DNA from 4 places in the Kitasatospora sp. NPDC086801 genome. Region 3 is predicted to be linked to each of the others. Evidence: riboswitches for the same ligand, from Rfam matches in the RefSeq annotation. Region 3 holds a riboswitch; each other region holds the start of a gene.
The links. A riboswitch is a leader RNA that binds a small molecule or an ion and turns the genes downstream of it on or off. The one in region 3 is predicted to bind cyclic di-AMP.
Positions count from the first base shown of each region.

Region 1: it holds a riboswitch for cyclic di-AMP, as region 3 does, so the genes downstream of both, ACIPLC_RS33465 (peptidoglycan DD-metalloendopeptidase family protein) here and ACIPLC_RS24410 (transglycosylase family protein) in region 3, are expected to answer to the same signal.
Region 2: it holds a riboswitch for cyclic di-AMP, as region 3 does, so the genes downstream of both, ACIPLC_RS14505 (hypothetical protein) here and ACIPLC_RS24410 (transglycosylase family protein) in region 3, are expected to answer to the same signal.
Region 4: it holds a riboswitch for cyclic di-AMP, as region 3 does, so the genes downstream of both, ACIPLC_RS13170 (M23 family metallopeptidase) here and ACIPLC_RS24410 (transglycosylase family protein) in region 3, are expected to answer to the same signal.

Region 1 is NZ_JBIVAX010000050.1:11,461-18,496, forward strand. It holds gene ACIPLC_RS33455 (MFS transporter) at 1-586, opposite strand, end outside; gene ACIPLC_RS33460 (DUF2470 domain-containing protein) at 772-1,491, shown strand; gene ACIPLC_RS33465 (peptidoglycan DD-metalloendopeptidase family protein) at 1,757-2,731, opposite strand; cyclic di-AMP (ydaO/yuaA leader) riboswitch at 2,734-2,916, opposite strand; gene ACIPLC_RS33470 (MFS transporter) at 3,229-4,761, shown strand; gene purB (adenylosuccinate lyase) at 4,855-6,285, opposite strand; gene ACIPLC_RS33480 (MarR family winged helix-turn-helix transcriptional regulator) at 6,386-6,841, opposite strand; gene ACIPLC_RS33485 (DUF3037 domain-containing protein) at 6,941-7,036, opposite strand, start outside.
Region 2 is NZ_JBIVAX010000010.1:91,241-98,276, reverse strand. It holds gene ACIPLC_RS14520 (TetR family transcriptional regulator) at 1-554, shown strand, start outside; gene ACIPLC_RS14515 (alpha/beta hydrolase) at 781-1,923, shown strand; gene ACIPLC_RS14510 (MoaF-related domain-containing protein) at 2,057-2,386, opposite strand; cyclic di-AMP (ydaO/yuaA leader) riboswitch at 2,922-3,089, shown strand; gene ACIPLC_RS14505 (hypothetical protein) at 3,092-4,441, shown strand; gene ACIPLC_RS14500 (hypothetical protein) at 4,463-4,969, opposite strand; gene ACIPLC_RS14495 (IclR family transcriptional regulator) at 5,349-6,146, opposite strand; gene aceB (malate synthase A) at 6,333-7,036, shown strand, end outside.
Region 3 is NZ_JBIVAX010000025.1:108,210-115,245, forward strand. It holds gene ACIPLC_RS24390 (glycoside hydrolase family 13 protein) at 1-171, shown strand, start outside; gene ACIPLC_RS24395 (LacI family DNA-binding transcriptional regulator) at 197-1,216, shown strand; gene ACIPLC_RS24400 (hypothetical protein) at 1,288-1,488, opposite strand; gene ACIPLC_RS24405 (hypothetical protein) at 1,691-1,816, shown strand; gene ACIPLC_RS24410 (transglycosylase family protein) at 1,892-3,289, opposite strand; cyclic di-AMP (ydaO/yuaA leader) riboswitch at 3,276-3,436, opposite strand; gene ACIPLC_RS24415 (hypothetical protein) at 3,867-4,841, opposite strand; gene ACIPLC_RS24420 (DUF397 domain-containing protein) at 5,401-5,664, shown strand; gene ACIPLC_RS24425 (ATP-binding protein) at 6,070-6,591, opposite strand; gene ACIPLC_RS24430 (helix-turn-helix domain-containing protein) at 7,010-7,036, shown strand, end outside.
Region 4 is NZ_JBIVAX010000009.1:17,188-24,223, forward strand. It holds gene ACIPLC_RS13160 (GNAT family N-acetyltransferase) at 98-670, opposite strand; gene ACIPLC_RS13165 (hypothetical protein) at 713-1,630, shown strand; gene ACIPLC_RS13170 (M23 family metallopeptidase) at 1,711-2,544, opposite strand; cyclic di-AMP (ydaO/yuaA leader) riboswitch at 2,557-2,715, opposite strand; gene ACIPLC_RS13175 (alpha/beta fold hydrolase) at 3,021-3,902, shown strand; gene ACIPLC_RS13180 (TetR/AcrR family transcriptional regulator) at 3,982-4,551, shown strand; gene ACIPLC_RS13185 (PP2C family protein-serine/threonine phosphatase) at 5,124-6,254, shown strand; gene ACIPLC_RS13190 (SpoIIE family protein phosphatase) at 6,426-7,036, shown strand, end outside.

The DNA.
Region 1 (7,036 bases), on a different contig from region 3:
AGGCGGCCAGCTCGGGGCCGAGCCGGGCGGCCCCGGCCCGCGGCTGGACGGGCACCAGCGCCGCGATCCCGGCGAGGCCGAGCAGGCCGAGCCCGGCGACGACGTAGAAGGTGGAGCGCCAGCCGAAGTGCTGGCCGAGCAGGGTGCCCATCGGGACGCCGAGCACGTTGGCGGCGGTGAGGCCGGTGAACATCAGGGCGATCGCGCCGGCCCGCTTGTGCGGGGCGACCAGGTCGGCGGCGACGACCGAGCCGATGCCGAAGAACGCGCCGTGCGCGAAGGCGCTGACGATCCGTCCGACCATCAGCAGCCCGAAGGCGGGGGCGACGGCCGCGACCAGGTTGCCCACCACGAACAGGCCCATCAGCGTCAGCAGCATGCCCTTGCGGGGGGCCCGGGTGCCGAGGATGGTGAGCAGCGGGCCGCCGACCACGACGCCGAGCGCGTAGCCGGAGATCAGCAGGCCAGCGGTGGGGATGGAGACCGAGAAGTCGCCGGCGACCTCGGGCAGCAGGCCCATGATCACGAACTCGGTGGTGCCGATACCGAAGGCGCTGATCGCCAGCGCCAGGAGCGCGAGGGGCATGAGGGACCGCTTTCCAGAGAGAACCGTTGCGCATGCAACTACCAGCGTCGACAATACGAGACATCCGCAGGTACTTGCAAGCGCCGCCTATCCTCGGCGGCAGCGACACCGACCACGGCCACGCCACTTGCCACGCCCCCAAGTGGACATTAGGTTAGGCTTACCTAACTAACTGGAGGTCCGCGATGAGCCTGCCCGCCGGCGACGCCGAGGTGCCCGAACCCACCACCGCCGAGCGGGTCCAGAGCCTGCTCAGCGCGACCTCCTCGCTCACCGTCCGCGCCTGCGGCGAGCACCACGACCTCGACACCCCGGTCTCCGTCCACGGCTCCCGGCTGCGCCTGCGCGCCCCGCTGGGCGACCCGCTCACCACCGCCGCCGCCCGCACCACCGACGGGCTCGCCGTCGTCCTGGACGTCACCGACGTCTCCCCCGTCGCCGTCCGCGACCGGATCCGCGCCCGCCTCACCCTGGCCGGCCGGCTGCACCTGGCCCACCTCGCCGACGACGGCCTCAGCGTCCACCTGCGCGTGGACATCGCCCACGCCGTCCTCGCCACCCCGTACGGCACCGGCGCGCTCACCGCCGCCGACCTCGCGCTCGCCGCACCCGACCCGCTGGCCCGCTACGAGGCCACCCTGCTCACCCACCTCGCCGACGACCACGCCGACGCCCTCGCCGTCCTCACCCGGCTGCTCGACCCGGCGCTGCTCGCCCAGCACCCGGACGTCCGCCCGCTCGCCCTGGACCGCCACGGCCTGGTCCTGCGCCTGGACCACCAGCACGGCCACCGCGACGTCCGCCTGGTCTTCCCCGAACCGGCCGCCGACACCGAGGACTTCGGCCAGCGGATGCACGAGCTGCTGACCGCCGCCCAGCACGGCCTGCCCGCCCACAGGATCTGAACCGGCCGACCAGCGAGCCTTCCTGACTGATCGTCAATTCGCCTTGGGCGCAACCCTCCCCGACATCAGCCGGAAACGACACCAACCGGAAACGACAGCGGCCGGCCCGGCTCGCGAGAGAAGTCTCGCGAGCCGGGCCGGCCTGGGCGTGTCCCGCGCCCATGTCCACTGCTGCGGCGATCACCCGGTCGAGCGGTCACCCGACATGACCATCCCGGGAGGTCGATTCGCCCCGTAGCAGCGGTGGTTCCTCATGCGGCACGGGTCAGAGCGCGACGCCGTGGGCCCGCAGGTAGGCGACCGGGTTGATGTCCGAGCCGTACTCCGAACCGTTGCGGATCTCGAAGTGCAGGTGCGGGCCGGTCACGTTGCCGGTCGCGCCGGAGCGGCCGATCTGCTGGCCGGCGGTGACGGTCTGACCGATCTTCACGCCGATCGAGGAGAGGTGCGCGTACTCGGCGAAGTGACCGTCGGCGAGCTTGATCTCGACCTCGTTGCCGTAGGCGCCACCGTTGCCGGCCTTCACCACGACGCCCTTGGCGACGGCGCGCAGCGGGGTGCCGGTGGAGGCGACGAAGTCCTGGCCGGTGTGGTGGCCGGAGGCCCACATCGAGCCGGCCACGCCGTAGGCGGTGCCGAGCTTCGGGCTGGCCAGCGGGGCGACGAAGGCGGAGCCCGCCGCGACCGGGACGGTGGTGACCGCGGCGGTCGGCGCGGCGGTCTGCACCTGGGTCTGGAGCTGGGCGGACGGCTTCGCCGCCTCGGTCTGGACCTCCAGCTGGGCCTGCGGCTTGGCGGCGGTGGTGGCCGACGCGGCCGGGGCGGCCGGCTGGGCGGGCTTGGCCGGAGCAGCGGGCGCGGCAGCGGCGGCCTGGCCGGCGATCACGAGCTGCTGACCGGGGAAGATCAGGTTCGGGTTGCCGCCGATGACCTCGCGGTTGTGGTCGTACAGCGCCTGCCAGCCACCGTCGACGTGCTTGGCGTCGGCGATCTGGGACAGGGTGTCACCGCTGACGACGCGGTAGTTCTCCGGCGACTGCGACGGGGCCTGGGCCTGGGCCTGGGCCTGGTCGGCGGAAGCGGCGGCCGGGGCGGTGGTGACCGCGGCGGCCGGCGCGGGGTGGGCCTGGGCGCTCATCGCGGTGACGAGCGGCAGGGCGAAGGAGACACCGGTGACGGCGGTGGCGATCCCGATGCGGGCGGCGCGGGGCAGGGCGATACGACGAGCCTGTGCAGGCATGGAATTTTCCTCTCCGACGCCTGCGAGGTGAGCTGTCGGGTTCGGGCTGGAGTTGCCCGGCCGCACATGCGGCTTCACCCCTAGCCGGCCCTGGATCCGGGTACGCGAAAGCGTGCCGTTTCCGGTCCGGCGACTTACCTGTGGGTCCCCCGCTCCTGCCGTACAGAGTTCGGTGCGAGCCACCGGGCAGCGGCAGGACTCGGCGTTCCACCCGGTGGATCCGTCCGGACTGGCCGGGCGGTCGCTGAACTAAAACCCATCCGTTCGGGTGAAGCAATGTCGATCACTTGAACCGGCAACAACCCCCGGGGACGCCGTGACCCTCCGAATGATCGGCTGCACCGTACGTGCACAATCCATTCACCCGGCGCCACTGATCCACGACGCTGCGCCGATCCCGCCACCGCTGCGCACCCGTCCGCTCACGCACCGCACACCCCCCGACACGCCCCCCGGTGACCCTTGTCACGCACGCCCCACGGGCGCAGGATCGGCCCGTGGCCACCTCCCAAGCAGGAACATTGCGCCTGGGCACCTCGCAGGGACGCTGGGTCCTCCTGGCGACGGTGCTCGGCTCCAGCATGGCGATGCTCGACGGCACCGTGGTGAACGTCGCGCTCCCCCGCATCGGCGCCGATCTCGGCGCCTCCCTCGCCTCCCTGCAATGGACGCTCAACGCCTATCTGCTCACCCTGGCCGGGCTGATCCTGCTCGGCGGCGCGCTCGGCGACCGGTACGGCCGGCGCCGGGTCTTCCTGATCGGCGTGCTCTGGTTCGCCGCCGCCTCCGCGGCCTGCGCCGCCGCCCCCACCATCCACGTGCTGATCGCCGCCCGCGCCGTCCAGGGCATCGGCGGGGCGCTGCTCACCCCCGGCTCGCTCGCCATGCTGCAAGCCGTCTTCCACCCGGACGACCGCTCGGCGGCGGTCGGCCTGTGGTCGGGCCTCGGCGGGGTGTCGGCCGCGGTCGGCCCCTTCCTCGGCGGCTGGCTGGTGGACGGCCCCGGCTGGCGGTGGATCTTCCTGCTGAACCTGCCGCTCGCGGCCGCCGTGGTCGCGGTCACCTCCCGGTTCGTCCCCGAGAGCCGGGACGAGAGCGCCGCCGGCCGCTTCGACGTCACGGGCGCGCTGCTCGCCGCGCTCGCCCTCGGCGCGATCACCTACGCGCTGACCGCCGCCGGGGAGGGCCTGTCCCCCGCGGTCTGGCTCACCGGCGCGATCGGCCTGCTGCTCGGCGCGGCCTTCATCGCGGTCGAGCGCCGCGCCGCCGAGCCGATGCTGCCGCTCGGCCTCTTCTCCTCCCGGCTGTTCACCGCCGTCAACCTGGTCACCCTGTGCGTCTACGCGGCGTTCAGCGGGGTGTTCTTCCTGCTGGTGGTGCAGTTGCAGATCGTCTCCGGCTTCTCCCCGCTGGTCTCCGGCCTCGCCCTGGTCCCGATCACCGTGCTGATGCTGACCCTGTCGGCGCGCGCCGGGCGGCTGGGCAAGCGGATCGGCCCCCGGATCCCGCTCACCGTCGGCCCGCTGCTGTGCGCCGCCGGGGTGCTGCTGATGCTGCGCACCGGCCCCGACTCCTCCTACTGGGCGGACGTGCTGCCCGCCGTCACGGTGATGGGTTGCGGGATGACCCTGCTGGTCGCACCGCTGACGGCGACGGTGCTGGCCGCCGTCGAGGTCCGGCACGCGGGGATCGCCAGCGGCGTCAACAACGCCGCCGCCCGCGCGGCCGGGCTGCTCGCGGTCGCCGCGCTGCCCTCGCTCGCCGGGCTGAGCGGCGACGCCTACCGGGTGCCGTCCGCGGTGGACTCCGCCTTCCACACCGCGATGCTGATCTGCGCCGGACTGCTGGTCGCCGGCGGGCTGACGGCCTTCACGACCGTCCGCGGCAACGTGCTGGCGCCGGTGGACCGCCCGGTGGCCGAGCCGGACTGCGCGTGGGCCTGCGGCACCACCCCGCCGCTCGACCCGGGCCACGTCCCCACGGACGAGGGCCCCGCCACCGGATCGGCGGCGGGGCCCTCGACTGGCTGACGAACCGTCGGAGACGACTGGCCCGTCAGGGGATACTGGCCGTCAGGGGATACTGGCCGTCAGGGGATACTGGCCGTCAGAGGATACCGACCGTCAGAGGATGTCGGCCGGCGCGTACTTGGCGGCCTCGGGGTAGGCGGCGGCGACGGCCTCCACCTGGCGGACCACCTCGGCGACCTGGGCACCGGCCGCACCGGTGAAGGACAGCCGGTCGGCCAGCAGCGCGTCCAGCCCGGCCCGGTCCAGCGGGATCCGCTCGTCGGCGGCCAGCCGGTCCAGCAGCTCGTTCTCCCGGGCGCCCGCGCGCATCGCCAGCGCGGAGGCGACGGCGTGCTCCTTGATGACCTCGTGCCCGGTCTCCCGGCCGACGCCCGCGCGCACCGCGCCCATCAGCACCTTGGTGGTGGCGAGGAACGGCAGGTAGCGGTCCAGCTCGGCCTCGATCACGGCCGGGAAGGCGCCGAACTCGTCGAGGACGGTCAGGAAGGTCTCCAGCAGGCCGTCGAAGGCGAAGAAGGCGTCCGGCAGCGCGACCCGGCGCACCACCGAGCAGGAGACGTCGCCCTCGTTCCACTGGTCGCCGGCCAGCTCGCCGGTCATCGAGGCGTAGCCGCGCAGGATGACGGCCAGGCCGTTGACGCGCTCGCAGGAGCGGGTGTTCATCTTGTGCGGCATCGCCGAGGAGCCGACCTGGCCCTCCTTGAAGCCCTCCGTGACCAGCTCGTGGCCGGCCATCAGGCGGATGGTCTTGGCCAGGCTGGACGGCGCGGCGGCCAGCTGGACGAGGGCGGTGAGCACCTCGAAGTCCAGCGAGCGCGGGTAGACCTGGCCGACGCTGGTCAGCACGTTCTCGAAGCCGAGGTGCCCGGCGACCCGGCGCTCCAGCTCGGCGAGCTTGTCGGTGTCGCCACCGAGCAGGTCCAGCATGTCCTGGGCGGTGCCGACCGGGCCCTTGATCCCGCGCAGCGGGTAGCGGGCGATCAGCTCCTCCAGGCGGCGGAAGGCGACCAGCAGTTCGTCGGTGATCGACGCGAAGCGCTTGCCCAGGGTGGTGGCCTGCGCGGCCACGTTGTGCGAGCGGCCGGCCATGACCAGGTCGGAGTGCTGGGCGGCCAGGCGGGCCAGCCGGACCAGCACGGCCACCGTGCGGTCGCGCACGTGCTCCAGCGACTGGCGGATCTGCAACTGCTCGACGTTCTCGGTCAGATCCCGGGAGGTCATGCCCTTGTGGATCTGCTCGTGGCCGGCGAGCTCGCTGAACTCCTCGATCCGGGCCTTCACATCGTGGCGGGTGACCCGCTCACGGGCGGCGATCGAGCCGAGGTCGACCTGGTCGATCACCCGCTCGTAGTCGGCGACGGCGCTCGCCGGCACCTCGACACCGAGGTCCTGCTGGGCCTTCAGGACGGCGAGCCACAGGTGGCGCTCAAGGACCACCTTGTGCTCGGGGGACCACAGCTGGGCCAGGGTCGCCGAGGCGTACCGGGAGGCCAGGACATTGGGGATCTGGGGCTTCGCGCTCACGCTTCGCAAGCCTAACAGCCGAGGTCAGCCGGAGCGGCGGCGCACCGGGTAGCTCCGACCGGGACCGCCCGACGGCTCCCGTCCGGCGCGGCGCGGCCCGCTACTGGGCGGCGCCCGCCCGGCCGGCCAGCACCGGCAGGACCTGCGCGCAGATCGAGTGCAGGGCGATCCGCTGCTCGTCGGTCATCGCCTCGAAGGCCTGGTGGGTGCGGGCCATCTCGCCGCGGATGCGGTTCAGGATCTCCCGGCCCTCGTCCGTGATCACGACGATCTTCACCCGGCGGTCACCGGCCGCCGCCTCCCGGTGGGCCAGGCGCAGCGACTCCAGCCGGTCCACGATCCCGGTGACGTTGGACGCGTCGCAGCCCAGCCGCCCGGCCAGCGCCCGCATCGGCACCGGCTCCTGCACCGCGCCGAGCGCCTTGGCCTGCGAGGAGGAGAGCCCGTGCCGGGCCGCGGCCGCCGCGAAGTCCTGGAAATACGCGGCACCGACGGCGGCCAACGCCTCCATCAACTCGGCGTTGGTCGGTACGGTCGTCGTCGCTGTCGAACCCATGGGGCCAGCGTACGGCCGAGTGCTTCAGTAACTCAAGCTTTGACCACGGCAACCGTCGGCGGCTCGACCGGAAACGGAGCACCGGCCGGTCGACAGAGCTTAGAGCACCAGCTGATCGAACAGGTGCCGCAGCTCCGCCTCCGGGTCCGCGGTCAGCCCGGTGTGCACCGGCCCCGGCTGGACGATCGCGCTGCG
Region 2 (7,036 bases), on a different contig from region 3:
CCGCCGCGCTCTTCGCCGAGCGCGGGGCCGAGGCGACCACCGCCGAGGAGATCGCCCTCGCGGCGGGCATCTCGCTGCGCACCTTCTACCGGTACTTCTCCGTCAAGGAGGACGCCGTCGCCCCGCTACTGGCGGCCGGTGGGCGCCGCTGGGTCGACCAGCTCGCCGAGGCCCCGGCCGACCTGCCGGTGAGCGAGGCGCTGGAGCGCTCGGCGGTCGCCTCGCTGACCCCGCCCGACGGCGAGGCGGTCGAAGCGATGGAGTGGACCCGAAGCCTGCTGCGCGACCCACGCCTCGACGGCACGTGGCAGCGCGTCCACGCCGACTCCGAGGAGCGGCTGCGGACGGTCCTCGCGGCGCGCTGTCCGGGCGGCACCGACCCGCTGGAGATCCGGCTGGCCGCCGCCGCGGCGACCGCCGCGATCCGGGTCGCGCTTGAGGAGTGGGCCGCCTCGGACGCCCCCGCCGCCGGCCCGGGCTCCCCGCGGGAGCTCGGCGCGCGCTGCATGCGCGAACTCACGGCCGGGCTGCGGCTCTACGGTCGGGAGGGCTGAGCCCCGCCCGGCCGCGAACAAGTAACGGGTAACAGATGACAGCTGACAGATTTCGTTATCTGTTATCTGTTATCTGTTATCTGTCGGCTGTCATCTGTCACCCGTTCCCGCTTCCCGGCCCCGTTAGGGTGGGTGATCGCGCGCCCCGGTGGGGGAACCGGGGTGATCACCTCGGATGTCCTGGACGGAGGGGGCGGGGAGTTCGAGGCGTGGGAGCAAGTAGGACATGGGTCTGACGAGCCACAAGGTATTGGCGCTGACCGTATTGATCGCCGTCGTGATGACGGCCGGCACGGTCTGGCTGTGGCCAAGACTCGCCAAGCAGACCTGGCAGGCAGTGCTCGGCCGGATCGGCGCGCTGCTCGCCACCCAGCTCGCGGTGCTCGCCGCGCTCGGCCTGGTGGCGAACAACTACTTCGCCTTCTACAGCAGTTGGGACGACCTGCTGGGCATCGGTGACACCGGCCCAGTGGTGATCCACAACAAGGCGGACGCGTCCGGTCGACTGCTCGTGGAGACGATCGGCCACGCCTCCGTCAAGGGCGGCGGCGCGATGGGCCGCGAGCCCAGCCAGTCCGGCGAGATCCGCAAGGTGCGGATCGACGGCGCGGCCAGCCGGCTGTCCACCGAGGGGTACGTCTACCTGCCGCCGCAGTACTTCCAGCCGGAGTACGCGCAGAGGCAGTTCCCGGCGGTGATCGTCAGCACCGGCTTCCCCGGGATCGCCGAGAACCTGATCACCCGGTTCAACTACCCGGGCGCAGCACTCAAGTTGCTCCAGGACGGCAAGATGCAGCCGACGGTCATGGTCCTGATGCGCCCCTCGCCGGCCCTGCCGCAGGACACCGAGTGCGAGGACATCCCGGGCGGCGCGCAGTCCGACACGTACTTCACCAAGGACGTCCCCTCAGCGATCCAGGCGAGCTTCCGGGTTTCGTCCGACCCGCAGGCCTGGGCCTTCATGGGCAACTCGACCGGCGGCTACTGCGCCCTCAAGTTGGCCATGCGCCACCCGGACGTCTTCCCGACCGCCGTCGCGCTCTCCGCCTACTACGACGCCGCCGACGACCCGACCACGGGTGACCTGTTCGGCGGCAGCAAGCAGCGCCGCGACGAGGCCAACCTGATGTGGCGGTTGAAGAACCTGCCGCAGCCCAAGGTGTCCGTGCTGCTGGCCGGCACCAAGAAGGGCGACGGCGACTACCGGCACGACACCGAGGCCTTCGTCGACGCGGCGCAGTCCCCGATGAAGGTCTCCTACAGCATGCTGGAGAACGGCGGTCACAACTTCGAGACCTGGAGCGCGCTGCTGCCGTCCTCGCTGGAGTGGCTGTCCCAGCACCTCAAGGTCCCGAACCAGGCCGCCTGAGCAGGTCGCTTGGGCGGACCGCCCGCTGAGGCCGCCCGAGTAAGCGGCCCGAGCGGGCGGCCTGAGCAAGCGGCCCGGGCAAGCGGCCCGGGCAGGCCGGCGGACAGCGCCCGGGGCGCGGGAGCGGCGAGGCTCAGGCCACCCGCTCCAGCGTCCCGGTGTGGAGCTCTCCGACCCGGCCGCCCTCGCCCTCGTACGTCCAGAAGGCGCGCACCGTCAGCCGGCCGAGGTCCATCACGTGGCTGACGGTGATCCCGCTCTCCTCCGTCCAGCTGATGAAGTAGATCTCCGGCGCCACCTCGGCGACGTGCAGCCGCACGTCCTCCCACTGGCCCGCCGACTCGCCGAGGCCCTCCCAGCGCAGCCGCCTGCCGTCGGCCGAGTACGTGTTGCGGAAGGCCGCGCCGTTGTCGGCCCGGAAGAGGTAGGTGCGGCCGGCGAAGGCGGGCAGGGGCGCGGTCATGGTGGGGCGGTACCTCGTTCCTGTGGAGCCGTGCACGGCGGTCTTGTGCACTGCGGAAGATGTCGGAGCTCCAATTTATCCGACTCGGTGAGCCGGGTGGGCGCATCCGTGGGCGGTGCGCCACGGCACCGGCCGCCACCGCGCAGGCCTGTGGGGTGTGCGACCGGCACCTGGGCGCCCGCCGACGGCCGGTCCTACCGTCCACCCCCATGAGACGCACCCCCACCGCCGTCAGACGCACCCCCACCGCGTTGTCCGCCCTCCTGCTCGCCCTCGGCGCCCTCGGCCCCTCGGCACCCTCGGCGTTCCCGGCCTCTCGGCGCCCCCCGCCCCTCGGCGCCCTTGATCCCTTCGAGGCCGCCGATCCGTCCCAACTGATCCACCACGCAGCGTCGTTGATCGACACCACTGTGAGCTGTGCGACAACCGGCCCGACCAGGTTGTCCGTTCACGGACGGTCTGCCTAGCCTGCAACCGTCGTCCGCCCTCGCGGACCCCCGCCGCCGGGACGCCGAGTCCTGTCCACCCGCCGGCCGGCAACCGAGCACCACAGCGGACGGGAGCGGGGGAACCAAGGTCAGCGCCCGGCCCGTACGCTCCCGCGTGCGGGCCGTGGCTAGGGGTGAAGCCGCTCCCACAAGCGGCCGGGCTTACCTCAGCCCGAATCCGACAGCTCACCTCGCAGGCGTCGCAGAGGACACTTCCATGCATCAGCCTGCCCGGCGCCGCGCGCCGCGCCACGCCCGTCCCTCCCACCGGGGCCGCAACGCCGCCCTCGCCGCCACCGGAGCACTCGCGATCACCGGCGCCGGACTGTTCGGCCTGCCGGCCGTCTCCGGCGCCCAGGCCGCCACCGCGCCGACCGTCACCCAGGACCGGCTCGCCCCGGCGACCATGGTCGCCAACAAGGCCACCACCGCCTCGCTGACCCTCCACTCCTCGGCCTGCTTCACCGCGAAGACCGTCGGCGTGGGCGTCCGCAACGCGGCCGGTGCGAACCTCGACTTCCCCGGCAACGCCTCCAACGTGCAGATCTGCCCGAGCGGCCTGTCCTTCACCAGCGGCGCGCGTGCTCTGCCGGCCGGGACGTACACCCAGTTCGGCTTCTGGCAGGACCTCGGCGGGGCTTGGCACAACCTGCCCTCGCAGCAACTGGTGGTCTCCAACACCCCGACCCCGACCCCGACCCCGACCCCGGCCCCGACGCCGACGCCGACCGCGACCCCCACCACGACTCCGGCACCGAAGCCGACCCCCACCGCCACTCCCACCCCGACGGCGACCGCCACTCCCGCCCCGAAGCCGACCCCGACGAGCAGCCCGAGCGCCACGGCCAGCCCGTCGCCGAGCACCCCCGCCTCCCCGGTCGCCGGCAAGTCGCTGACCTGGTCCGACGAGTTCAACAGCCCGATCAGCTGGGGCTCGCGCTGGGTCGGCGACAAGAGCACCGCGTACAAGTACGGCAACCACAACCCGGACGACAACAAGCTCGACCTGCTGAACAAGAACAACGTCAGCGTCGCGAACGGGGTCGCCACCTTCACCGCCGCGCCCGGCACCACCACGCTGGAGAACGGCAAGCAGGCCTGGAACACCGGCTTCCTGACCACCGAGGGCTCCAGCGAGGGTTTCCAGGTCAAGACCGGCGACTACGCCGAGACCCGGGTCAAGCTGCCGTCCGGCTCCGGGGCCTGGCCCGCCTTCTGGACCTGGAAGAACGGCAACGGGGAGGTCGACTCCTTCGAGTACCACCCCGACAACCCGAACCTGCTGGAGCTGACCAACCACGTCAACCCCGGCGACCCCAAGTACTACACCGACGCGAGCGCCATCGCGAAGGACCAGTGGGTGACCATCGGCACCTACTACGGCGCCACCTCGGTGGACTGGTACGTCAACGGCGTCAAGGTGTTCTCGGACGGCAAGGGCGTCGGCGCCAACTGGTCGGCGTACCTGATCCTCAACCTGTCGGTCGGCGCGGGGAAGTACCACCCGGCGCCGCAGGGCACCGCCCCGATCACCTTCGCCGCCGACTACGTCCGCGTGTACCGGTAGAGCCTCTTCGGGCCTTCCGGGTCAGAAACCGGCAGCCGTCTCGACCACCGTGGTGGCGAACGGCTGCCGGTTGTTCCCCTCGTCCGGGTCGTCCACGTCGCGCACCGCGACCGAGCCTCCGGTGAGCGTGCCGATCCGCAGGTCCGGGGCCAGGCGCACCGGCACCAGCGCGGTCGCGCTGCGCAGCGGGGGCAGTCCGGGCGGGAAGGCGCAGCGCACCTGGCGGCCGTTGTGCCGCACCTCGCACTCCGCCGGGAAGTACGGGCCCTCCGGGGAGACCCCGGGCGGCAGCGTCACCAGCACGGTGAACGGTGTGGTGGTGGTGTCGGGGCCGCGGTTGGCGATGAAGGCGTGGACGGTGGTGGTGCCGCCCGGCGGCGCCGGGTCCGGGTCGAGCCGGATCACCTCCAGATCGGAGCGGGACGCCGTGGGGGCCGCCGCCACCTCCACCGCCGGCCGGGGATCGGGCCGCCGCAGCGCCCAGGACGGGCCGGCGGCCAGCGTCGCCACCGCGCAGCCCGCTGCCACGGCCGCGAGGAAGCCGGCCCCGCCGAACCCCGGGCGCGCCGTGTCCCCGCACGCCGCATCCCCGCGCACCCAGCCCCCGGGCCGCTGATTCCCGCGCCCCTGATCCCAGGGCCGCTGATCCCCGAGCCCCTGATTCCCGAGCCCCTGATCCCCGCGCCCAGAACAGCCGCGCCCCGCATCCCTGCGCTCCATCGCCGCTCACCCGTGCCCTTGTTGTCCCGGCCGCCCGTGCCGTCGCGGGCCGCGTCCGCACCAGGGTGGCGGAGCCTCCGCCGGGGGTCCGGTGCAACCCGCCCGGCGTCCGCCCGAACGGGGGAACGCCCGCACGGGAAGTCGACCGGATCGACTTCCCGTTCGAGGAGCGTGCGCTGACGGTGTGTCAGGGGGCGAGGACCTGCCCCAGTCGGTTCGCGATGTGGTGCATCACCGGCACCAGCGAGGACGCGCCGGTCTGCTCCTCCAGGGCCCGGATTCGGGCCTCCGGGCCGGACACCGACAGGGCGGTGGGCGTCGGCGCGCCCGGTACGGCGAGCGCGATGCAGCGGACGCCGATCTCCTGCTCCTGGTCGTCGACCACGTAGCCGCGCTCGCGTGCCTCGGCGAGCTGGTGCAGCAGTTCCTGCGGGTCGGTGACGGTGTACTCGGTGTGCGCGGGCAGCGGGTTGGGGCCGAGGATGGCGCGCGCCTCGTCCTCGGGGAGCTGGGCGAGCAGCGCCTTGCCGACGCCGGTGCAGTGCGGCTGCACCCGTCGGCCGACCTCGGTGAACATCCGCATCGAGCGCCGCGACTGCACCTGCCCGACGTACACCACCTCGCCGCCCTCCAGCACCGCCATGTTGGCGGTCTCGCCGGTGGCCTCCATGAGTTCGGCCAGGTAGGGGCGGGCCCAGCTGCCGAGCAGCCGGCCGGCCGTCTCGCCGAGGCGGATCAGCCGGGGGCCGAGGGTGTAGCGACGTGTGGTGTCCTGGCGCACATAGCCCTGCTGGACGAGGGTACGAACCAGGCGGTGGATGGTCGGCATCGGCAGGCCGGAGCTGGTGGAGAGCTCGCTGAGCGTGGCCACGCCGCCGGAGTCGGCCAGCGCCTCCAGGAGCTGGAAGGCGCGCTCGACGGACTGCACGCCGCCGGTCGCACGGTCCGTGCTCGTCGTCGATGCTGTGTCGGGGGTCGCAACCACCGGCGTTCCCTTCGCTGTCGGGGAGGAGTAGAGTCCCGGCGATCACATCAACAAACCGTTGAAATTCTGTATCGCGGAAACTAGTCTCCACCTTACAGAATCGAACTCGCCGAGGTGGGTTCCGATCAAGGAAGTTCCCGCCGGAGCTCCCTCCGCCAGGCTCAACCGCATAGGAGTGTCCTGCCCATGGCTACAGATCAGGGACCCGTCGGCGCCTCCCCCGCCGCTCCGGTCGTCACTGTCGCCGGTCCGCGCGTCCACCGGGCGGAGGAGGTGCTCACTCCGGAGGCGGTCGCCTTCGTCGTCGGCCTCCATCGCGCTTTCGAAGGGCGCCGACAGGAGCTCCTGGTCAGGCGGAAGGCCCGCCGGGCGGAGATCGCCCGGGCCGGCACGCTGGACTTCCTCCCCGACACCGCCGACGTCCGGGCCGGCGACTGGAAGGTCGCCGAGGCGCCGCGCGCCCTCCAGGACCGCCGGGTCGAGATCACCGGCCCCACCGACCGCAAGATGGTCATCAACGCCCTCAACTCCGGTGCGCGGATCTGGCTCGCCGACTTCGAGGACGCCACCTCCCCGACCTGGGAGAACGTGGTCAGCGGCCAGATCAACCTGATCGACGCCTTCGAGGGCCGGATCGACTTCACCACCCCCGCCGGAAAGGCGTACGCCCTCAAGCCCGCCGCCGAACTCGCCACCGTGGTGGTCCGCCCGCGCGGCTGGCACCTGGACGAGAACCACCTGCTCGTCGACGGCGCCCCGGTCGCCGGAGCCTTCCTCGACTTCGGTCTGTACTTCTTCCACAACGCCGCCCGGCTGCTCGCCAAGGGCGCCGAGGACCCCAACTCCGGCCCGTACTTCTACCTGCCGAAGACCGAGAGCCACCTCGAAGC
Region 3 (7,036 bases):
GAGGGGACCCTGGCGTTCCGCCGCGGCTCCTTCGTCTGCACCGTCAACACCACGGAGGAGCCGGTCCGGATAGCGGCGCCCGGAAAGCTGCTGCTCTCCTCGGTGGAGCTGGTGCTCGACGGCGGCGAGACGGTGCTCGCGCCCGACAGCACCGGCTGGTGGGCGGTCTGACGTGGTTGCAATAGGCTCTGGGACCGTGACTACGGCGCGACTCTCAGACATCGCGGCGCAGGCGGGGGTCAGCGAAGCCACCGTCTCCCGCGTACTCAACGGCAAGGCGAACGTCTCCGCCGCCACCCGGCAGACCGTGCTGGCGGCGCTCGACGTGCTCGGCTACGAGCGGCCGACCCGACTGCGCCAGCGCAGCGCCGGCCTGATCGGGTTGATCACGCCGGAGCTGAGCAACCCGATCTTCCCCGCGCTGGCCCAGGTGATCGAGCAGGTGCTCAGCCGGCACGGGTACACCCCGGTGCTGTGCACCCAGACGCCGGGCGGGTCCACCGAGGACGAACTGGTCGAGATGCTGGTCGACCGGGGCGTGGCGGGCATCGTCTTCGTCTCCGGGCTGCACGCCGACTCCACCGCCGACCACGACCGCTACGCCCGGCTGATCGGCCGTGGGGTGCCGTTCGTACTGATCAACGGCTACAGCGAGCGGATCGACGCGCCGTTCATCTCGCCGGACGACCGGGCCGCGATGTGGATGGCCGTCCAGCACCTGGCCGAACTCGGCCACGAGCGGATCGGGTTGGCCGTCGGGCAGCGGCGGTACGTGCCGGTACTGCGCAAGATCGAGGGCTTCACGGCGGCGATGCGTGAGGTGCTGGGACGGAGCCGGGAGGAGGCCGAGGACCTCGTCCACCACACGCTGTTCAGCGTGGAGGGCGGGCACGCGGCGGCCGGCGCACTGCTGGACAAGGGCTGCACGGCGATCGTCTGCGGCAGCGACATGATGGCGCTCGGGGCGATCCGGGCGGTGCGGCAGCGCGGGCTGTCGGTGCCGCACGACGTGTCGGTGGTCGGCTTCGACGACTCGCCGCTGATCGCCTTCACCGAGCCGCCGCTGACCACGATCCGCCAGCCGGTCGAGGCGATGGCGACGGCGGCGGTGGACGCGTTGCTGGAGGAGGTCGGCGGAAACGCGGCCCAGCGTGGGGAGTTCATGTTCCAGCCGGAGCTGGTCATGCGCGGGTCCACGGGGGCCTGCGCGCGCTGAGGGCGGTCAACGAACGGGCCCCGGAGAGCGGTTGCTCTCCGGGGCCCGTCGCGTGCCGCCCGGGCGCCCGGTCAGTCCTCGTGCTCCGTGGGGCGGCTCTCGGTGAGTCGCTGGCCGTCGGCGGCGTCGCCGGTCCGGGTCTCGGTGCGGCGGCCTCGGGCCAGGTAGTCGCGCAGGACGAGTTCGACGGCGTCCTGCGGGTTCTTGGTGCCGGAGAGCATCATCGCGTCGATCGCGAGGTTCGCGTCGAGTGTGACGGTGGCCTGGGCCATGGTGACTCCTCCTCGGGCGCAGAGCAGCAGCATGCCCGTTTGGGGCGGGCCTTGACCATGGTCTCCGGTCGGCAGGGGTGAAGCCGGGGGAGGCGGGGGCGCAACCCGGCCTTCCGCGTCATGGCGCCACTCGGCATCCTCGGTGGCGTCGGCCTCGCGGGTTCGGTGGCGTACATCACCGTCCCCGGCGGAGCGGAGTGCCGTGCCGCACGCGATCGTCTCCTGGACGGACACGGTGTTCGCGATCGCGGCCTGCGTCATGGCCATTGCGGCCGTGCTGTCGATGTTCCTCAAGGAGTGGCTGGCCCGGGCGACGACTGACAGATAACAGATGATGAAATCTGTTATCTGTTATCTGTTATCTGTCAGCCGTTAGCCGTTACCTGTCACCCGTCGGTCGTGCTCAGACCCGGCCGGCGAAGTCCGGGGCCCAGTTGGCGACGGTCTGCAGGCGCACGCCCGAGCTCGGGTTGGCGGCCTCGACGTACTGGCCGCCGCCGATGTAGATCGCGACGTGGTAGACGCCGGAGTCCTGGCCGTTGTTGGACCAGAACAGCAGGTCGCCCGCCTGCAGGCTGTCCAGCGAGACGTGGGTGCTCGCGGCGGCCTGGTCGGCGGCGACGCGCGGGACGGAGACGCCCGCGGCGCGCAGCGCTGCCTGGGTCAGGCCGGAGCAGTCCCAGCCGCCGTTGCCGGTACCGCCGTAGACGTAGGCCTGGCCGACCTTCGACTGGGCGAAGGAGACCGCGGCGGCCATGCTGCCGGTGGTGGCCGGGGCCGGGGCCGGACTCTGCGCCTGGGCGGCCGGCTTGGAAGCCGGCTTGGAGGCCGGGGCCTGGTCCTGCGCGGCCGGCTTGGCGTTCACGGCACCGCCGTTGGAGGTCTGGCCGGACTTCTGCGAGCGGTCGAACCAGGTGAAGCCCGAGCCGGACGTGGCCGACGAGCCGGAGCCGGACTGGTCGGCCTGCGCCGACTGCTGAGCCTGGCCGCCGTCCTTGAACGAGAGGCGCTGGCCCGGGTAGATGGTGTCCGGACCCTCGGTCAGGGTGCCGCGGTTGAGCTCGTACAGCCGCTGCCAGCCGCCCTGGAGGTTGTGCTTGTCGGCGATCGAGGACAGCCAGTCGCCGGCGGCGACGGTGTAGTCGTTGCTCTGGGCCTGAGCGCTGCTCTGGGCTTGGCTCTGGCCCTTCTGGGCCCAGGTGCCGTTGGCGGAGTCGGCGGGGGCCTGCACCTGGTCCTGGGCAGGCGCGGCCGGCTTGGCGGGCTTCGCGGCCGGGGCCTGGTTCTGCGCGGACTTGGCGGCCGGGGCGGCCGGGGTGGTCGGCTTCGGGGCGGGCTTGGTGGCGGTCGAGCCGGCAGCCGAGCCGGTGGTGGAACCGGCCGAAGTGTCGACGCCGGCCGGGGCGCCGCCCTTGGACAGGCCGGCCTGGACCGAGCACACCGGCCAGGCGCCGGGGCCCTGCGAGGCGAGGACCTTCTCGGCGACGGCGATCTGCTGGTCCTTGGTGGCCTGGTTGGCCTGCGGGGCGTAGGCGGTGCCACCGAAGGCGGCCCAGGTGCTGGAGGTGAACTGCAGTCCGCCGTAGAAGCCGTTGCCGGTGTTGATGCTCCAGTTTCCGGTGCTCTCGCACTGGGCGACCTTGTCCCAGGTGGAGACGGAGGCGGCGGAGGCGGTGCCGGAGGTGAGGCAGGGGATGCTGAGGCCGACGCCCGCGACGCCGATGGCGGCGATCACGCGTCGGGTACGACTGGACAGACGGGTGCCGTTGGTGGGCAGCATGAAGACGCAGTCCTCTCCCACGCCTGCGAGGTGAGCTGTCGGATTCGGGCTGGAGTTGCCCGGCCGCGCTGTGGGCGCGGCTTCACCCCTAGCCCTGGATCGTTCCGGGGAACGGTCCGGGGCGACTTACCTGTGGGTCCCCCGCTCCTGCCGTGGTGCGTTTTCGCGCTGCCAGGACATCCGACGGCAGGACTCGGCGTCGCGGATGAACTGGGTTCGTGTGGCCACGAACGGAGAGCACGTTAAGCAGACTTAAGTTCAAACTGCAAACACCTGTGACGCGCATCACGGTTTGAGGAGAACGGTCGTTCCCCTTGCTTGTCATGATCAGAAATGACTGATTTCCGGCAACGTCGCCAAGGGCGTGCACAACTGTCTGCGCTTCAGGAGGCGAATGACGGCGCGTCGGGTCGCCCGGGGTGTGCTCGTCGAGAAGGGGGCGCGACCGCACCGCGGGCGCCGGGGCACGTGCCGAGTGGCGGCGAACAAATGCGAACAGAACAGACATCGCGCCTATTCACCCCTTAACTTCCGCACAGGACAAGCCGGAAGGGCCCGGAACGCAGCCGTCCCGGGCCCTTCGTGCGCATGGTCTCCGCTACCGGCCGGACGGCTCCTCGGCGGCGGCGTGAGCGCCGTGACCGCCATGGCCGGAGTGGCCGGCGTGGGCGCCCCCGGCGGCCTCCGCCGCCTCGGCCTCAGCCTCGGCCCGGGCCAGCTCCTCCGGGGAGGGTGCCGGCAGCGCGGCCAGGTAGGTGGCGGCGATCAGCTGGCCGACCGTCGGATAGGCGCCCAGCGGCGCCGCGGACGGGCAGCCGGTCTCCTCGGCGGCCGTGGCGAGCAGTTCGGAGTCGGCCTCCGGCCCGATCACCAGCGGGGCCAGCGCCGGGCGCTGGGAGCCGGTCTCCTTGAGGTGGTTGACGGCCGCGGCGACCGAGCCCGGCACGTCGAGCGCGGCGGGGACGACCGGGACGGCCAGTCGGGCCGCCAGCAGGACACCGGTGATGCCGGCCGCGGCGGCGGCGTCCTCGCCGCCGACGGTGGTCAGCACGACGCCGTCCGCGGCGGTCGCGATGGCGAACAGCCGGGCCCGGTCGGCGCGCGCCAGGCCGGCCTCGGACAGCCGCACGTGCACGGCCTCGGCGAGCAGCGGGTGCGGGCCGAGCACGTCGGTGACGGGGGCTCCGTACTCCGCGGCGAGGGCGTGAAGTTCGGTCAGGAATCCGTGCGGGCCGGGTACCAGTGGCACCAGGACCGGCGCGGGAAGGCCGGCCTCGGCGGCCGTGGCCAGCAGTTCGGCGACGGTGTGGTCGTCACCGCCGGTTCCCCCGGCGGCTTCGCCCGGGAGGTAGCCGACGGCGGTCTGGATGCCACTCTGCTCGCTGCGGACGATCGACAGCAGCTCCTCGACGACCGAGTGGGACTCGGGCCCGGCGGTCGCGGGCACGGCGAGCACCAGGGCCGGGGAGCCGGCCGGGATCTCGGGGCGCTCGGGGCGGCGGTGGCGCCCCCGCGCACGGGAGCCTGGAGTGCGGACGGGCAGTGGCGCGCCCGGGATGGCTGCGGTGCTCATGCCGGAGATCGTAGGACATCGGCCCGTCAGGCCTGCATTCGGCTGCCGTTCGGGTTTCGCACGGTCATGGCGTGTGCGTCGCGCTCCCGGTGCACCGGTCCGGGCGGTTTACCCGCAATCCGGACATATCTCACCCAGCCTTCGAGTGATCGCCGCTAGTTGCCCTGACGTGTCCGAAGGGGCGTCGAGTTGCCTCTGTGGCGCGTGAGATGTCTCACAGCCAGGAGGTCGCCTGACGGAGGGTCACGGCGGCGCGACTCCAGGCGCTCGAAGATCAACATTCAGCGGGGAGCCGCTCACGGCCGGTTATCGGGAGTCTGGCGATTCACTCGGCTATGTCCGTTTACGTACCGTCAGGAGAAGGGTCCGTGAAGAGTTCGGGGCGGCCGGTGAAAGGCCTCGTGCACCTGCAATGTCCCGTGCTGATGCACGTGCACAGCGGCTATCATCGCGTCAAGTGAGGCGTTGTGCCGGGCCGGTACGGGGCCGGTCCGTTCGTTCGGCGGGTGCCGGGGGCGCCGCGCTGGACGACCACTCCGGAGCTCTTCGGGAGATTTCTATGCACGACTCGCAGGACACGCACGGCTCGTACGACACCTACAACGGGATGGCGGCCGCCGACCTCAAGGGGGTTGCCTGGCAGAAGAGCCTGCACAGCAACTCCCAGGGGAACTGCGTCGAGTTCGCGGCCCTGCCGGGGGGCGATGTGGCGATGCGCAACTCGCGTTTCCCGGAAGGTCCGGCGCTCATCTACACCCGGGCCGAGATCGCCGCCCTGCTGCTGGGGGCCAAGGACGGGGAGTTCGACCACCTGGCGGTCTGACCGGCCGCCGTCTTGCCATCGGGGGGCCGTCGTGGGTGCTGACACCACGACGGCCTTTGTCTTGTCCGGGGCCGGTCCGGAGCCTTGCGGCGGGCGGTTTCGCGGCGAACCGCTTCGCGGCGAACGGTTTCGCGGTCGACCGTGCGGGGGCGCGCCGCGCCGTTCCGCGCGTGGACCCGTGCACGGTCCGGAGTCCGGACCTGCGCGTGGGCCGGTCCGCCGGGGTGCCCGGCTGTCGGTCCGGCCGCTCGTCCGGGGGGCTGGCCCGGGAATCGTCGTGGGAATCGTCGTGAAGGCTGAGCCGAGGCTCGTGGCGCAGCTGCGCCAGGCCCGCCGATCCGTCCCGCGGAGCCCGGGGTGCGGTCCTCCCGGGGCCTTCCTCGGCCGGCCGCGCGTCGCCCGGCGCTAGGCCGAGCGCCGGTGCCGTCCACCGAGTTCGGAACCGGTGGCCGGCTCCGCCTCGAACAGCGCCCAGACCACCTTGCCGCTGCCCAGCGGGTGCCAACCCCAGGAGCGGCTGAAGGACTCCACCAGGTGCAGTCCGCGGCCGGACTCGGCGACGAAGTCCGCCTCCCGGGCGACCGGGCCGATGCAGCTCGGGTCGCTCACCGCGCAGACCACCTGGGGAGAGCGGTGGACCAGGCTTATTCGGATCGGCAGCCGGCCTTCGGGGGTCGGCTGTATGGGAAAGTCGTACTCGCCCTGGGCGCCGCCCGCAGGGTCGGGCCGTGCGCCGATCGCATGCCGCAGTGCGTTGGTCACCAGCTCCGAGGCCACCAGCGCGACATCGTCGAACAGCTCCATCAGGCCCCAGCGCTGAAGAGAGGTTCTGGCGAAGTCGCGCGCGGTTCTGACGGCTTCGAAGCGAGGAGCGAGCGTACAGGTGACCACATGGGGGTCAACCGCCAAAGCCGTACCGGTGCTCATGAAGAGCTCCTCCCATAAGGGGGCGGACACGGCTGGACCCGCCGGGGTCATGCCGGTCACCTCCGACTCGCTCGGCCGCTCGGCCGCCCCCTCGACCAGCGCGCGCGCACACGAACCCCCGGCGGCGCGGGGGGACGCTGCCGGGTCGGTGCACGGAGTCGCGCGTGGGGTCGACGCGGAGCCCGCGGGATTGCCAGGGATGTGCAGGTGCACGTGCACCATGGTGGTGTGCGCTCACTGCAGATGCAAGAGTCGATTCACGTGCAGTCGCACTATTGGCATATGCAAGCGCCGGATGCACGTGCATCCTGGTACATGGAGTGCGGAACTGATAGGAACATCCGTCAGTATCGGCACCGTGAGCGCTCAACTGATGGCAGACTGTGCGCTGTTTGCCCTAGGTGGAGGTTTCGACCGCATGACCACAGTTCAGCCGGGCGGCGGC
Region 4 (7,036 bases), on a different contig from region 3:
AGCAGGCCTCGGACCCGCTTCGGGCGGCTGGCGGGCGGCTGGCGTCCACCCCGGACGTCCACCCCGGACGCCTGCGCCGGACGCCTGCGCCGGACGGTCAACCGGCCGCGCCGGGCCACTCGTCGGCGAGCAGCGAGTACAGGTACGAGTCGGACCAGGCGCCACCCTTGTACAGGTCGTGCCGGACCCGCCCCTCCAACTGGAACCCGAGCCGGACGAGCACCTTGGCGGAGGCCGCGTTGTCCACGTCGACCCGGGCGGCCAGCCGGTGCACGCCGAGGGCCTCGAAGGAGAGCTCGCAGAGCAGGCCGGCGATCTCGCCGGCGTAGCCGCGGCCCCAGACATCGCGGCCCAGCACGTAGCCGAGGTAGGCGGAGCGGTGCTTGCCGAGGGTGAGGGAGGCGTGGGCGATCGGCGCGGCGTCCGCCGGGTCCTCGGCGTCGTCGCGCCGGGTGACGGCGAGCCGGTAGGTGTCGCGCTCCGGCGCCATCGCCTCCTCCAGGTAGAGCTCGATCTGGTCGGCGCAGGTTTCACGGTCGCGCGGCTCGAAGGGGAGGTACCGGGTGACCTCCGGGTCGCTGAACAGCGCGTGCAGCGCGTCCACGTCTCCGGGGGTGTGGTGGTACTCGCGGATGGCCAGCCGGGGGCCGGTGAGTCGTACGGGGACCATGGCAGCCGACCCTACTCCCGGCCAGCGGTTACCGTTCGAGCTATGAACGACGAAGACCTGCGGCTCGCCCCGCGCACCAGGGCCGCCGACCTGCTCGCCTGGGCGGCGGAAGAGGACCGCACCCCGGTCGCCGGGGCGCCGCTGCGCGCGGTGCTGGCCCTGCTGGAGCTGGGCGAGGGCAGGATGCACGACGGCTGGCCCGAACTGACCTCGAACGCGGTGGAGCACCTGCTGTACGAGCGGCTCTACCTGTACGTCCAACCCGAGCCGGAGGCGGACCCGTTGGCGTACGGCGCCGCCGTCCGGCTGCTGACCGACCACCAGCGGGCCGCCAAGCGGCTCAACGCCAAGCGCCAGGAGCGGCTGCACGCCGAGGCCGAGTGGCAGGGCGAGGTCGCGGCCGGGCTGCTGCGCCGAGCCGACCTCGTCACCTGGCCCCGGCTGTACGCGCTGCTGCTGCACGCGTACGGGGTGGACGTCGCGGATCCGGCGGCGGTGCGGGAGTGGCTGACCGGCTTCCGGGAGCTGGCGCAGGAGGAGCGGCTGGCCGCGTTCGCCGCGCTGGCGCAGACCGGCTGGCTGGACGAGGTGGACGAGCAGGGCTGGGGCCCGACCCGGGTGCTCTCGGTCGGCATGGCCACGGACGGCGCGCGCCGGCTGCTGGAGCAGGGCCTGATGCGGCGCAGCTACCGCAACCTGGCCGAGCTGACCGCGCTGGGCCGGCCGATGCCGGACGAACTGGCCGGAGACTTCGGCGAGTTCGAGGAGGCGGCGGTGGAGGCCGCGCTCGACCTGTACGGGGAGTGGACGGTGCCCGGGCTGCCGCGGCTGCTGGTGGAGGAGTTCCCGGACCTCGCACCGGAGCCGGGTCAGGAGGAGATCGACGCGTACGTGGCGGGGCTGGCGGAGCCGGAGAACCTGACAGCACCGACGGGACCGAAGGGACCGACTCAGGAGTGACGCGGCGAAGCCCCGGCCGCGGTGGTTCTGGTTCCGGCGGCCGGGGCTTCGCGGGTGCGTCAGGGGTCTTCGCGGGTGCGTCAGGGGTTGAGGCCGCGCTGCTGGAACCAGGTCTCCGGGTCGACGGGGGCACCGCCGCCGGGGCGGACCTCCACGTGCAGGTGCGCGCCGGTGACGTTGCCGGTGGCGCCGACCTTGCCGATCTGCTGGCCGGAGCCGACCTTGCCGGAGCCCTTGATGATCGAGGAGAGGTGGCAGTACCAGATCTCGGTGCCGTCGGGCAGGGTCTCGACGATCCGGTAGCCGTACGAGCCGGACCAGCCGGCCGAGGTGATGGTGCCCTGGCCGACCGCGTAGACGGGGGTGCCGGTGTCGGCGGCGAAGTCCAGGCCGGTGTGCAGGTGTGCCCAGTAGCGGGCGCTCTGACCGTAGTGGGCGGTGAGGTGGTAGTCGCGCACCGGCAGGGTGAGGGCGGCGGCCTTGGCCCGCTCGGCCTCCTCGGCGGCCCGCTTGGCCTCGGCCTCCTTGGCGGCGGCCTTGGCCTCCGCCTCCTTCGCGGCCTGGACGCGGGCGTCCTCCTCGGCGGCGGTGCGCTGGCTGTCGGCCTGCTGCTGGATGCGGGCGGCGAGCGCGAGGCCGGGGTCGGCGGAGAGGGCGACCGGGGTCTCGTCCGGGGCCTCGATGGCGGGGGCGGCGGCCGGGGTGGCGGAGGCGAAACCGGTGGCACCCAGGGTGGCGGCGACGGCGGTGACGCCGAGCAGCGGGGAGGTCCCACGGGCCTGACGCGGCATCCGGTGCCGGTTGGTCTCGGCGTCCGGGCCGGCGTACTCGGGGCCGTCCGGGCCGGGGTGGTCGAGGAGTTGGGTACCCGCTGCGGGGCCGGCCGGGTGTGCCGGGGTGTGCGTCGACGCCACGGAGGCGCGCTCCTTTCCTTCCTTCGCGCCTACCGGGTTAGCTGACGGGTTCGGAGCAGGAAGGTCTCCTACGGCCGGGCCGGAGCCCCGCCGATTCACCCCAAGGAACGTGGTTCCCCGGCTCCCTGACCTGCCCGGAGGCCGGCCGGCGGGATTAGGCGACGGCGCACGGTGCCGTCTGGGTACGGCGTTGACGACCGCGCTGCGTTATCAAACGTTAATCCTAGGAGGCCCTGATTCCAAGCCGTTCGCCCGGGACGACCGGAGACGGACGGGGCACTCTGGGACACAATGGGCGGTTTGTTCCCCTTGAACACCATTGACGCTACCTAACGTGATCGGACGTCAACGAACGACCCCTCACCCGGGCACCCCTCATCAACCTCCCCGCCGACCTCCCCATCGGCCTCCCCATCGGCCTCCTCCGCACCGCAGGGCGCGAGGGCTTGACGGCTAAGGCTATTAGCCTTAGCTTTATGGCTATCGACAGCCCGCCAGCGCCCCGCACCGGCAGCCCCCGGAGGACCACCATGAACGCCACCAGCGCCACCAGCACCCAGTACCTCGACGTCACCGGCGGCCGCCTCGCCTACGACGACACCCGGCAGGGTGACGGCACCCCCGTCGTCCTGCTCCCCGGGATGCTCGACACCCGCGCCGCCTACCGGCACCTCCACCCCCTGCTGGCCGCCGCCGGCCGCCGGGTCATCACCATGGACCTGCGCGGCTTCGGCGAATCCTCGATCGTCTGGGACGACTACTCCCCCGCCGCCATCGCCACCGACGTCCTCGCCCTGCTCGACCACCTCGGCATCGACCGCGCCGTCCTGGTCGGCAACTCCTACACCGGCGCGACGGTCGTCAAGCTCGCCGGCGACGCCCCCGAGCGGGTCGCCGGCATCGCCCTGATCGACGCCTTCATCGAGAACCTCCCGCCCAACGCCCTCATGCGCGGCGCCCTCCGCGTCATGGGCGCCCTGACCGTCCACTCGCCCGCCTTCTGGGGCCTCTACCACCGCAAGCTGGCCTACCCGGGCACCAAGCCCGCCGACTTCGACACGTACGTGGCCGGACTCGTCGCCGCCATGCGCACCCCCGGCCGCAAGACCGCCGCCCGCGGATACGTCACCGGGGACTCCGCGCCCGTCGGCTGGACCGCGGCCGTCCGCTGCCCCTCGCTCGTCATCATGGGCAGCAAGGACCCCGACTTCCCCAAGCCGGAAGCCGTCGCCGACCGGCAGGCCGCCGCACTCAACGCGCGGAAGGCCATGATCGAAGGATCCGGGCACTACCCGATGGCCGACAACCCGCAGGCCACCGCCGACGCCCTGCTGCCCTTCCTCGCCGAACTCGCCTGAGCCCCATCCGCCCAGGTCCGCCCAGGTCCGCCCACGTCCCCCCCTTTCCAGCCCCTTCCACCGACGGAGAGCCCGCGCCATGCCCCGAGTAGGACTGACCCCCGAGCAGGTCGTCGGCCACGCCCTCGCCCTCATCGACGAGCAGGGCGCCGACGCCCTCACCCTGGCCGCCGTCGCCGCCCGGGCCGGGGTCGCCACCCCGTCGCTGTACAAGCACGTCAGCGGCGGCCTCGCCGAACTGCGGCGGCTCATCGCCGTCCGGGTCACCGAGGAACTCGCCGATCGGCTCGCCGAGGCCGCCGTCGGCCGCAGCGGGGACGACGCCGTCGCCACCGTCCTACGCGCCTACCACGCGTACGCCACCGAACACCCGCACCGCTACAACGCCCTCCCCCAGGCACCGCAGCCGGACGACGACCTCACCCGCGCAGCCGGTCGACTCGTCGGAGTGATCATCGCCGTCCTGCGGGAGTACGGCCTCGACGGTGCGGAGGCGATCCACGCCGCCCGCACCGTCCGCTCCGTCGCCCACGGCTTCGCCTCCCTCTCCATCGGCGGCGGCTTCCAACTCGCCGAAGACCTGACCACCACCCAGGACCGCCTCATCACCCTCCTCACCACCGGCCTCCGCACCTGGCCCACTCCCTGAAACGTCGGCCACCGCACCCGCCGCGACACGACGCGCCCGAGGCACTCGACCTCCCCCACCGGCGGAACCACCACCACACCGGATGAGGCGTGCACGAGAAGTCGGGCCCGCCGACTTCCTGTGCGGCAGCCCGACGCGGGGCACACCCGGAAGCAGCCGGCGGCAAGACGTGCGGCAGACAAGCCGAAGTGCGCGCGAGAAGTCGGGCCCGCCGACTTCCGGTGCGGCAGGCGGCGGGGGTGCGCGAGGAGTCGGGTCGGCTGACTGCCTGACGGGGCGGCCAGGCCCGGAGCGCGGGAAGTCGACGCAGCCGACTTCCGGTGTGGCGCGAGGTCGGGCGACAGGCAAGCCCGGCACGGGCGAGGCGTCGACGCGGCCGGCCTCCCGCAGCGAGCGGCGAGCGGCGAGGGCAGCGAGACCAACGAGGCGAAGCGCGCGAGAAGTCGGGCCCGCCGACTTCCGGTGGGGCGGGCGGGTAGCTGACCTGGGGGTGGCGGGGGTGGACGGGTTAGTGTGGCCGGGCTGACTGGTGGTCATGACAGGGGACCGCCGACCCCTTGGCGGAGGTCCACGTGCCCGCACCGATAGCGAGGGCGCGGCGGTGGTATCGGCGGCTGCTGGACGGGGACGCCCGGGCGGCGCGGTACGCGCTGGGGGTGCTGCTCGGGGTGACGGCGGTGCTGAGCGTGCTGCCGATCGTGCTGCCGTACAGCTGGCCGCCGTCGGCGCTGGTGCTGCCGCTGGTGGTCGGCGGGCTGCTGTTGCGGCGCGGGCAGTTGCTGGTGCTGGTGTGCGCGGCGCTGGCGGGCGGGGTGCTGGGGGCGGTGGTGCGGGATCCGCTCGGGGTGCGGATCGGGGTGACGCTGGTGCTGGCCGCGACCGCGGTGACGGTGCTGGCCACGAACCGGTTCCGGCACCGGCTGGGTCTGCGCGGGACGCAGGGCGATTCGATGCTGCTGGAGCTGGCCGAGCACACCCGGGCACTGGCCCGGCTGCCGGAGCGGCTTCTGGACTGGCATTTCGACAGTGCGCTGGCGCCGGCCGGCGACGCCTCGTTCTCGGGGGACTTCCTGCTGTGTGCGCACCGCCCCGAGGAGGATCTGCTGGAGCTGCTGCTGGTGGACGTGTCGGGCAAGGGCAGCCGGGCGGCGGCCCGCTCGACGCACCTGTCGGGCGCGTTCGCGATGCTGCTGGGCCGGGTGCCGCCGGAGGCGTTCCTGCCGGCGGCCAACGACCACCTGGTGCGGATGGGCTGGGAGGACGACTTCGCGACGGCGGTGCACCTCGCGCTGCGCCCGGCGACGGGCGACTACCTGCTGTTCAACGCCGGCCATCCGGCGCCCGCGCAGTTCCGCCGGGCGGACGGCGGTGGCTGGGTGCGGTCGGGGCACGGCGGTCCGGCGCTGGGGCTGGTGTCGGGCGCACCGTACCCGGCGGTGTCGGGGCGGCTGCGGCGGGGCGATTCGCTGCTGCTGTTCAGTGACGGCCTGGTGGAGGTGCCGGGTCGGGATCTGGACGAGGGGGTGGGTCGGCTGCTGGCGGCGGCCGAGCCGGTGGTGCGGCCGTGGCGGACGCAGCAGCAGCTCACCCGGGGTGCGGCGGAGCGGCTGGTCCGGACGGTGGCGCGGGACGCGGCGGACGACCGGACACTGGTGCTGGTGCGCCGTCTGGGTCACCATTCACCCGCTTCGGCACCCGCTTGAGAAATAAGGTATGAAGAATTAAGTGCCCGTTCGGGCACCCAGAGGGCACCCACCCCCGAGAGCGGAAAGGCCGGGTATCCGATGGACCTGACCTCTCCGTGGGTTCCCCCCTCCGAGGACGAGAGCCGGACGCCACGCAGCAGTCCCACCGCCCGCAGCCCCATGCGCTGCGTGCGCTTGTTGCTCGGCTGCACCAGCGCCGCCGAACTGCTCGGCACCGTCCTCGCCGAGGGGCCGGGGTGGATCACCGGCGAGGGTTCCGCGCTCTACCTGCTGGATTCCGCCGGGATGCTCCGGCTGACCGCCTCGCACGGGCTGCCGGACTGGGCCCACGAGCGCTACAGCACCGTCGATCCGGCCAGTGACCTCCCCGCCGCGATGGCCCTGCGGTTACGCCGCCCCTACCTGCTCAGTCCCGAGCACACCAGCGTCGACTACCCGAACAAGAACGCCGGCATGGGCACCGGAATGGTCGCCGTGATCACCCTGCCGATGATCGTCGACGAGCGGCCGGTCGGCGTCCTCGCCCTCGCGCTGGCCCACCGGGGCACCGTCCCCCGCCGCGACCTGGACGTCCTGGAGACCATCGGCGAGGCCTGCGCCCACCGGCTGTCCCACCTGCTCGACCACGCGGACTCCCGGATACCCCAGGACCCGGCCGGGGCGCCGCCGGACGGGGACGGGAGCCGCCCCGCCGGGCTGGCCCACCCGATGCTGTCGCTCGCCGTCCGGGCGGCCGGGCACGGCGCCTTCGAGCGCGACCTGGTCACCGGCGAGAGCTA